2 linked regions of the Sagittula sp. P11 genome follow. The protein of the gene in region 1 interacts with the protein of each later gene in a pairwise test. Links are inferred from orthologs where the notes say so. Each region holds a gene or a part of one and is shown in the gene's direction. Other genes may lie near its edges.

What was found.
Region 2: the proteins of CDO87_RS16920 (region 1) and mtgA interact in binary tests that used the Escherichia coli proteins (3 or more experiments, as listed by UniProt). The link is inferred for Sagittula sp. P11 from one-to-one orthologs.

What each region holds. Positions count from the first base shown.
Region 1 is NZ_CP021913.1:3,464,467-3,469,331, forward strand. The notes cover bases 1-2,992. They hold CDO87_RS16920 (penicillin-binding protein 2), read left to right. Parts: upstream 1-594; coding sequence 595-2,391; downstream 2,392-2,992. Other genes in these bases: rsmH (16S rRNA (cytosine(1402)-N(4))-methyltransferase RsmH), read left to right, coding at 1-249; CDO87_RS16915 (cell division protein FtsL), read left to right, coding at 251-598; CDO87_RS16925 (UDP-N-acetylmuramoyl-L-alanyl-D-glutamate--2,6-diaminopimelate ligase), read left to right, coding at 2,450-2,992. Outside these bases: more of CDO87_RS16925, read left to right, coding at 2,993-3,940; murF (UDP-N-acetylmuramoyl-tripeptide--D-alanyl-D-alanine ligase), read left to right, coding at 3,937-4,865. UniProt on the Escherichia coli protein: Essential cell division protein that catalyzes cross-linking of the peptidoglycan cell wall at the division septum. Required for localization of FtsN.
Region 2 is NZ_CP021913.1:1,384,015-1,388,978, reverse strand. What follows is about bases 1-2,751. They hold mtgA (monofunctional biosynthetic peptidoglycan transglycosylase), read left to right. Parts: upstream 1-875; coding sequence 876-1,628; downstream 1,629-2,751. Other genes in these bases: queG (tRNA epoxyqueuosine(34) reductase QueG), read left to right, coding at 2,466-2,751; CDO87_RS06770 (glutathione S-transferase family protein), read left to right, coding at 1,730-2,395; CDO87_RS06780 (putative quinol monooxygenase), read left to right, coding at 401-673; gltB (glutamate synthase large subunit), read left to right, coding at 1-303. Outside these bases: more of queG, read left to right, coding at 2,752-3,521; peptide-methionine (R)-S-oxide reductase MsrB, read left to right, coding at 3,939-4,388; peptide-methionine (S)-S-oxide reductase MsrA, read left to right, coding at 4,385-4,891. UniProt on the Escherichia coli protein: Peptidoglycan polymerase that catalyzes glycan chain elongation from lipid-linked precursors. May play a role in peptidoglycan assembly during cell division in collaboration with other cell division proteins.

The sequences.
Region 1 (4,865 bases):
CAACTGCACGGCGAGAAGAAGCGCCACGTCAACCGTTATGCCACCGAGACGCCCGAGGCCGAGGCGCCGTTCGAGATCGTCACCCGCAAGGCCGTCGGGCCGGACGCGGACGAATTGACGGCGAACCCGCGTGCCCGCTCGGCCAAGCTCAGGGTGGCGCGCCGCACCGACCTGCCCGCCGAGGCTGTCGAGGCGGACGAGATTGCCATGCCCATGCTCAAGGGCGCGACTTCCAAGGGGAAAAACTGAAATGCGGACGCTGTTGTTCATCCTTTCGGCGCTGGCGGTGATCGGCTCGGGCTACTGGGCCTACCGCGAGAACTACCAGACGCAGGACGAACTGGACCATGTCGCGGGACTGCGCCGCGAGATCGGCGCCGCGCGCGAACGGCTGTCGATCCTGCGGGCGGAGTGGGCCTATCTCAACCGCCCCGACCGTCTGCGCGACCTTGCCGAAATGAACTTCGACAAGCTGCAGCTTCTGGCCCTGCGCCCCGACCAGTTCGGGCTGATCGTGCAGGTGGCCTATCCGCTGCCGCCGGAGCTGACCCTGGACGGGGTCGAGGAAGTCACCACGAGGGGAGCGACCAACCCATGACACGCGTGCCGCTGCGCCCGTTGGCGCGCATTCTCGAAGCCCGCCGCAAGGGCGAGAACCCCGACGCCATCGAGAAGGAAAACCGCCGCATCCGCCACGAGGCGATGCGCGACAGGATGCGCCTGCGGGCCGAGGGCCGCCTTCTGGTGCTGGCGATGATGTTCTTCTGCGCCTACGCCGTGATCGGGGCGCGCATGGGCATGTTGTCGGCGTCGGAGCCGGAAGAGCCGCGGGCCCAGGCGTCGGGGGCGTCGATCATCGCGAGCCGCGCCGACATCGTGGACCGTCACGGCCGCATCCTCGCGACGAACATGTCGACGCATTCGCTGTACGCCCATCCCAACCAGATGATCGACCCGGAGCGGGCGGCGCTGCGGCTGGCCGAGATCTTCCCCGATCTCGACGGCGAGAAAATGGCCAAGCGGTTCATGGACCCCAAGCGCAAGTTCCTGTGGGTGAAGAAGAAACTGAGCCCGGAGCAGATGCAGGCGGTGCATGATATCGGCGAGCCCGGTCTTCTGTTCGGCCCGCGCGAGATGCGGCTTTACCCCAATGGCGCGTTGGCCTCGCACGTTCTGGGCGGCGCCTCCTTCGGGGCCGAAGGCGTGCATTCCGCCGAGGTGATCGGCACGGCGGGGATCGAGAAGTTCTTTGACAAGGAGCTGCGCGACCCGGGCCGCGAGGGCGTGCCGCTGACGCTGTCCATCGACCTGACTGTGCAGGCGGCGGCCGAGGAAGTGCTGGACGCCGGCATGAAGCTGATGAACGCCAGGGGCGCGGCATCGGTGCTGATGGACGTGCACACCGGCGAGGTTCTGTCGATCGTGTCGCTGCCGGACTTCGATCCGAACGACCGTCCGCGCCCGCCGACCCAGGGGCGCCCGTCCGACTCGCCGCTGTTCAACCGCGCGGTGCAGGGGGTGTACGAGCTGGGCTCCACCTTCAAGATCTTCGCGGCGGCGCAGGCCATGCAGCTTGGGCTCGTCACCGCGCAGTCGGTGATCGACACCGCGCCTCCCTTCAAGGTCGGCGGCCACCGGATCGGCGAGTTCGACAACCACAACTACGGGAAGCTGACGGTCGAGAAGATCATCGTGAAGTCGTCGAACCGCGGCACGGGCAAGCTGGCACTGGCCATCGGCCCGACCCGCCAGCAGGAGTTCCTGAAGGCCATGGGCTTGTTCGATGCCACGCCGCTGGAGATCGTAGAGGCCTCCGGGGGCAAGCCGCTCTGGCCGTCGCGCTGGACCGACCTGTCGGCGGTGACGATTTCCTACGGTCACGGGATTTCCACGACGCCGCTGCACCTTGCGGCCGGATATGCGGCCATCGCCAACGGCGGGCACATCGTGAAGCCGACGCTGCTGAAGCAGTCCGGCCCGCGCTACCAGGACGTGATCCTGAGGAAGGACGTGGCGCAGGACGCGCTGCACATGCTGCGGCAGGTCGTGGCAAGCGAGGACGGCACGGCCTCCTTCGCGGAGGTGCCCGGATACCACGTCGGCGGCAAGACCGGCTCGGCGGAGAAGCCCAAGGAAAACGGTGGCGGCTACTACAAGGACAAGAACATCAACACCTTCGCGTCGATCTTTCCGGCCAACGATCCGAAGTACGTGCTGGTCGTGACGCTGGACGAGCCGGTGGAGACCTCCGGGTCGAAGCCGCGCCGCACCGCGGGCTGGACGGCAGTGCCGGTCGCGGCCGAGATGATCGGCAGGATTGCGCCGCTGTTGGGCTTGCGTCCGGACTACGAAACGGGGCAATTGGACGTCAGCATGAGTGCCTCGGACTAGGGAGCTGGCAACCGCCGGGGCAGGGATAATGTGCCAGCGAAAAGCCGGGAAATCTGAGATGTCGTCTGACGGGACAGTGGTGAAAAGCCTTCGGGACCTTGGCCTGACGGCCCGGGGCGGGCGTGACGTGAAGGTCACCGGCCTCGCGGTCGACAGCCGCGATGTGCGGGAGGGCTACCTGTTCGCTGCCCTGCCGGGCACGCGCGTCCACGGGGCCGAATTCATCCAGTACGCGCTGCGGATGGGCGCGGGGGCGGTGCTGACCGATGCGGCCGGGGCGAAGATCGCCGCGGATGTGCTGGGTGGGGCCGACGCGGCGCTGATCGTGGCCGAAGATCCGCGGCAGGCGCTGGCCTATACATCCGCCCTGTGGTTCGGCGCGCAGCCGGAGACCATGGTGGCGGTTACCGGAACAAACGGAAAGACTTCGGTGGCGACCTTCACGCGGCAGATCTGGCAGGAGCTGGGTCTGCGCGCGGTCAATGTCGGCACCACGGGCGTCGAGGGAGACTGGAGCGCACCGCTGAAGCACACCACGCCGGAGCCGATCACCCTGCATCGGATGCTGGCCGGCGCGGCAGAGGCGGGCGTGACCCACGCCGCGATGGAGGCCTCGTCCCACGGTCTGTCGCAGCGGCGGCTCGACGGGGTGCAACTCATGGCGGCGGGGTTCACGAACTTCACGCAGGATCACCTCGACTATCACACGAGCTTCGAGGACTACTTTGCCGCGAAGGCGGGGCTTTTCGCCCGCGTCCTGCCGGAGGATGGAGTGGCCGTCATCAACATCGACGACCCGCGCGGCGTCGACATGGTGGCGATTGCCCGGGCGCGCGGGCAGGAGGTTCTTACCGTCGGTCGCGAAGCCGCGGACATCTGCCTCGAGGCGCAGCGCTTTGACGCCACGGGGCAGGAGATCCGGCTGAGCTTTGAAGGCGAGGTTCGGCAGGAGCGGCTTGGCCTGATCGGCGGCTTCCAGGCGGAGAACGTGCTCTTGGCAGCGGGTCTGGTCATCGCCTGCGGCGGCGACCCGGACGACGTGTTCGACGTGCTGCCGCTGCTGGGGACGGTGCGCGGACGGATGCAACTGGCGGCGATGCGCGACAACGGCGCGGCGGTCTTTGTCGATTACGCCCACACGCCCGATGCGGTGGCGACGGCGATCCAGGCGCTGCGCCCGCACGTCATGGGTCGCCTCGTGGCCATCGTCGGCGCGGGCGGCGACCGCGACACGGGCAAGCGGCCCCTGATGGGGCAGGCCGCGGCCGAGTTCGCCGACAGCGTGATCGTGACCGACGACAACCCGCGCTCCGAAGACCCGGCATCGATCCGCGCCATGGTCATGGAGGGCGCGCCGGAGGCGCTGGAAGTGGGCGACCGGGCAGAGGCGATCCTGCGCGGCGTCGATGCCTTGGGACCGGGCGACGCGCTGCTGATCTGCGGCAAGGGGCACGAGACCGGCCAGATCGTAGGCGACACGGTCTATCCCTTCGACGACGCGGAACAGGCCAGCGTTGCGGTGTCGGCGCTGGACGGAAAGGGGCTCTGATGCTCTGGACGGCGGCAGAGGCGGCGGCGGCCACCGGCGGACGCGTGGCATCCGACTGGCAGGTTTCGGGCGTGTCCATCGACACGCGCACCATCGAACCGGGCGATCTGTTCGTGGCGCTGAAGGCGGCGCGGGACGGGCACGACTTCGTCGCGCAGGCGCTGGAGAAGGGCGCGGCGGCGGCACTGGTCAGCCGGATTCCCGAGGGTGTGGACAACCCCGAAAAGCTGTTGCTGGTCGATGACGTGCAGACCGGACTTGAAGCTTTGGGCAAAGCTGCGCGCGCGCGGTTCGCGGGCCGCGTCGTGGCGGTGACCGGATCGGTCGGCAAGACCTCCACCAAGGAGATGCTGCGCACGGTCCTGTCGGCGCAGGGCACGGTGCATGCCGCCGAGAAGTCCTACAACAACCACTGGGGCGTTCCGCTGACGCTGGCGCGGATGCCGAAGGACGCCGATTTCGCGGTGATCGAGATCGGCATGAACCATCCCGGGGAAATCGCGCCGCTGGCCCGCATGGCCCGGCCGCATGTGGCCATGGTCACCATCGTCGCGCCCGCGCATCTTGCCGCCTTCGAGAACCTCGAAGGGATCGCACGGGAAAAGGCGTCGATCTTCGAGGGGCTGGAGCCGCGCGGGATCGCGATCTACAACGGCGACCTCGCGGTGAGCCCGATCCTGCGCGACAAGGCGGCAGAGACGGCGCGGCGGTCGATCTCCTTCGGCGAGGCGGCGGGCAACCACCACCGGCTGACCTCGGTGCAGGTGATGGACGCCTGCACGGTGGCGACGGGCCGGGCGTGGCGCGTGCCGCTGCTGTTCAAGGTCATGGTGCCGGGGCGGCATTTCGCGATGAACGCGATGGGCGCCATCGCGGTGATCTCGGCCCTTGGGTTGGACCGGGCGCTGGCGATCAATGCTCTGGC
Region 2 (4,964 bases), 2.1 Mb from region 1 along the record:
AACTTCGGTGCGGGGATGACGGGCGGCATGGCCTACCTGTACGATCCGGACGACCAGGCGCGCGACATGATGAACATGGAAAGCCTGGTGACCTGCCCGGTGACCGTGTCGGCCTGGGAAGACCAGCTGAAGGACCTGATCGAGCGTCACCTGGCCGAGACCCGGTCGCAGCGCGCGGCGGAGATCCTGCAGCACTGGGACCTGGAGAAGGCGCACTTCGTTCAGGTCTGCCCGAAGGAGATGCTGAACAAGATCCCGCATCCGCTGGGCATCGAGGAAAGCCTCGCCGTTCCGGCGGAGTGATCCCCGCGCAAGACATCGAAGGTCCCTGCCCCCGGGCGGGGACCTTTTTTTATCGGCTTTGGACGGGCTCTGGCTGGACGGGCGCGGGGGAGGGGACATGATCGAACTGACGGGGCGGCTGATCTGCGCCGACGCGGCAGAGGCGGAGCGGGTGCGGCAGGCGCTGCCCGAACACGTGGCGCTGACCCGCGCGGAGCCGGGCTGCCTGTCGTTCGAGGTGGAGCCCAGCGGTCCGCTGGTCTGGCGCGTTGCAGAGCGATTCACCGATTCCGCCGCCTTCGAGGCGCATCAGAAACGTATGCGTGAAAGTGAATGGGGTAGGACAACCGCAGGGATAAAGCGCGACTACGAAATCCGCGAAATTGGTTGACGTTAGGTCAAAAACCTCTTTCTCGCCACTTTTGCGCGCGGTCGGGGCCACCTTCCGAAGCAATATAGGGGGCGTTGGTAAGGGGTTCCCTTTTGACGGTAACAAGTGGTTCGCCTGGCCGTACGGGCAGGCTGCGGGGCGTCCTTCGGGGCGCTCCTTTTTTTGCTCTCGAACCCGCCGCCCGTCAGTGTAGACAAGGGGGATGGCAAGACGGGCAAAAGCGGCGCGCAAGACGGACGCGCGGAAGACAAAGAGCGACAAGGCGCGCACGGCGGGCAGGCTTCCCCTGAAACGGAGGCTGCGCAGGCTCGTGCTGCGGGGGGTGGTGCTGATGGCAGGACTGGTGGTCGTGGCGGTGGCGCTGTTCAGCGTGGTCGACCCGCCGATGACGCACACCATGTGGGTGGAGCGGTCGCGGCTGGGCGCGCTGGAACGCGACTGGGTCGACTTCGAGGACATCGCGCCGGTCATGGCCCGCTCTGCCGTCGCGGCGGAGGACGCCAATTTCTGCGAGCACTGGGGCTTCGACATGGGCGCGATCCGGGCGGCGATCTCGGAAGGGGCGGCGCGCGGCGGGTCGACCATCAGCCAGCAGGTGGTGAAGAACGTCTACCTCTGGCAGGAGCGGTCGTGGTTCCGAAAGGGGCTGGAGGCCGGCATGACCCCCATGGTGGAGGCGCTGTGGTCGAAGCGGCGCATCCTCGAGGTCTACCTGAACGTGGCGGAGTTCGGCGAGGGCGTCTTTGGCGTGGAGGCCGCGGCGCGGCACTACTTCGGGGTGAGCGCCGATGCGCTGAGCGCGCGGCAGGCGGCGCTGCTCGCGGCAGTCCTGCCCAACCCGAAGGAGCGCAACGCCGGGCGGCCCTCGAACTCTGTCGACCGGCGGGCGCGGTCGATCCAGGACGGCGCGGCGACGATTGCCGCCGACGGGCGGGACGACTGTTTCGAAGGATGAGCGGCGCTTCGGCGCGCCGTGGCCGGGACGCGTGGAGGCGCTTGAATCCCGGTGGCCTTGACCTCTATTAGTGGGGGGCTCCCCGACCATACAGGACTTAAATGGCCAAGCTTTATCACGTTCCTCTTTCACCGTTCTGCCGCAAGGTGCGGTTGAGCCTCGCCGAGAAAAAGATCGAATGCGAGCTGGTGGAGGAACGCTACTGGGAGCAGGACCCGGACTTCCTGCGGCGCAACCCGGCGGCCAAGGTTCCGGTGATCCGGATCGACGGCAAGACAATGGCCGAGTCGGCGGCGATCTGCGAATGGATCGAGGAGAAGTATCCCGAACCCTCGCTGATGCCGCGCTCTGCCGATGCGCGCTACGAAGTGCGCCGGCTGGTGGGCTGGTTCGACGACAAGTTCCACAACGAGGTGACGTCGAAGCTGCTTTACGAGCGGGTGAACAAGAAGATGATGAAGGCCGGCTTCCCCGATAGCGGCAACGTCAAGTCGGGCGCCAAGGCGGTCAAGTACCACCTCGACTACATGGCGTGGTTGCTGGATCACCGCCGCTGGCTGGCCGGGGATTCCATGACGCTGGCCGATTTCGCCGCCGCCGCGCACCTGTCGTCGCTGGACTACATCTCGGACGTGGACTGGAACCGGTCGTCGGTGGTCAAGGACTGGTACGCGAAGATCAAGTCGCGCCCCGCCTTCCGCTCGATCCTGGCCGACCAGGTGCCGGGCTTCCCGCCGCCCGCCCATTACGCCGACCTCGACTTCTGAGGCCGGTTGCCCTGCGCGGCATGACGTGCCGCGGTCGGGGACACTTCGGACAGAGAGGAACGGGGGTCGCGTGCAGGATCTGACGGCAGCGCTGAAGCGGGAAGCGGCAGAGGTCGGGTTTTCCGACTGCCGTGTCGCCCGCGTGGCGGACCTGCCCGAGGTGATGTCGCGGCTGCAGGCCTTTGTCGGTGCGGGCTACCATGGGCAGATGGGCTGGCTGGCGGAGCGGATGCACTGGCGCGGCGATCCGGCGGCGCTCTGGCCCGAGGCGCGCTCCGTCGTGATGCTGGCGGAGGACTACGGCCCCGACGAGGACCCGCTTGCGGTGCTGGACCGGCCGGAACGCGGCGCGGTCAGCGTCTATGCCCGCCATCGCGACTATCATGACGTGGTCAAGAAGCGGCTGAAACGGCTTGGCCGCTGGCTGATCGAGGCGGCAGAGGCGGAGGGCACGGCGGGGCCGGAAATCAAGGTCTTCGTCGACACCGCGCCGGTGATGGAGAAGCCGCTGGGGCAGGCCGCGGGTCTCGGCTGGCAGGGCAAGCACACCAACCTCGTGTCGCGCAGGCTGGGGTCGTGGTTCTTCCTCGGCTGCATCTTTACCACGCTCGACCTGACGCCGGACGGAGCGGAAGCGGATCATTGCGGTTCGTGCCGCCGCTGCCTCGACGTCTGCCCGACCGATGCCTTTCCCGCGCCCTACCGGCTGGATGCGCGGCGCTGCATCTCCTACCTGACGATCGAGCACAGGGGCCCGGTGGACGAGGCGCTGCGCCCCGGGCTGGGCAACCGCATCTACGGCTGCGACGACTGCCTTGCGGTCTGCCCGTGGAACAAGTTCGCAGGCGTGGCGCAGGAGGTGAAGTATCACGCCCGCGACGACCTGCGCGCCCCGCCGCTGGCCGATCTGGCGGCGCTGGACGACGCCGGATTCCGGGCGCGGTTCTCCGGCTCTCCGATCAAGCGGATCGGGCGCGACCGCATGGTGCGCAACGTGATGTATGCCGTGGGCAACTCGGGCCGGGCGGCGCTGGAGCCGGTGGCGCAGGGGCTGTGCGACGACCCCGACGAGGCCGTCCGGGACGCGGCCCGCTGGGCGGTTGGGCGCCTGCGCGGCAAGGGCTGACGGGGCGCGGCAGTTCGGTCACATTTCGCGGATTGCCGAAAAAACAGTAGACGCCACGGCAACGTGACTCTTGCGCGGGCGTTCATTCCGTGATGGAATCCGATTTGCCGAGTGGGGGGACGTGCTGCCAATACGCATTCACTCGAAATGTACAGGTTCCTGCGAGAGCAGGGCTTCGGAACGCTGCGATGCAAGCCGTGGATGTCCGGAGGGGTATTGACGGGCGCAGAGCTGCCATCTCCGCGCCCGAGGCGACTTGCGTGTTCTTGGGAGAAAGCGTTGTCACCCGCCTGTTTCATGACAGGTGAACCTTTTTGGCGCAAGGCTGCCCACATTCATGTGTACGATGTTTCGGCGGGGCTTTGCTTATTCGCAACAGGCCCCATCTTCCGTTGCAGACCGCACAGGAGGACGCACATGCCAAAATATGAACGCAGACCGGACGTTATCGCCACGTTGACGCCAGAGCAGTATCGCGTCACGCAGCAGAGCGGTACGGAGCGTCCGGGCACCGGGGAATACCTGGGAAACAAGGAGCCCGGCATCTACGTCGACGTGGTGTCCGGGGAGCCGCTGTTCGCCAGCGCCGCGAAGTACGAATCGGGATGCGGCTGGCCGAGCTTCGTGAAGCCGATCGAACCCGAGAACGTCGTGGAACTGCGGGACACCACGCACGGCATGATCCGCACGGAGGTACGTTCGCGCCACGGAGACAGCCATCTGGGGCATGTCTTTCCGGATGGACCGTCCGATCGGGGCGGTTTGCGCTACTGCATCAACTCGGCCTCGCTGCGCTTCGTGCACCGCGACGACATGGAGGCCGAAGGCTACGGCCAGTACATCGACCAGGTGGAGGAGATCCAATGACCGAACGTGCCGTTCTGGCGGGGGGCTGCTTCTGGGGAATGCAGGACCTGATCCGCAAGCTGCCGGGGGTGGAAAAGACCCGGGTGGGCTATACCGGGGGCGACGTGCCCAACGCGACCTACCGCAACCACGGGACCCATGCGGAGGGGATCGAGATCCTCTTCGACCCGGAGAAGACCAGCTATCGCCGGCTGCTGGAGTTCTTCTTCCAGATCCACGACCCGACCACGCCCAACCGGCAGGGCAACGACCGGGGCATGTCCTACCGCTCGGCCATCTACTACGTCGACGAGGCGCAGCGTGACGTGGCGCTGGAGACGATCCGCGACGTGGATGCCTCGGGCCTGTGGCCCGGCAAGGTGGTGACGGAGGTCGAGCCGGTGGGCGATTTCTGGGAGGCCGAGCCCGAGCACCAGGATTACCTGCAGCGTATTCCGCACGGCTACACCTGCCACTACCCGCGGCCGGGCTGGGTGCTGCCCCGGCGGGACGCGGCGGAGTAAGGCCCTGATGGGTCGGCAACAGGGGCGGCGTGCCGGGTATCGGTGCGCCGCCTTTTTCGTGTCCGGGGGAGGG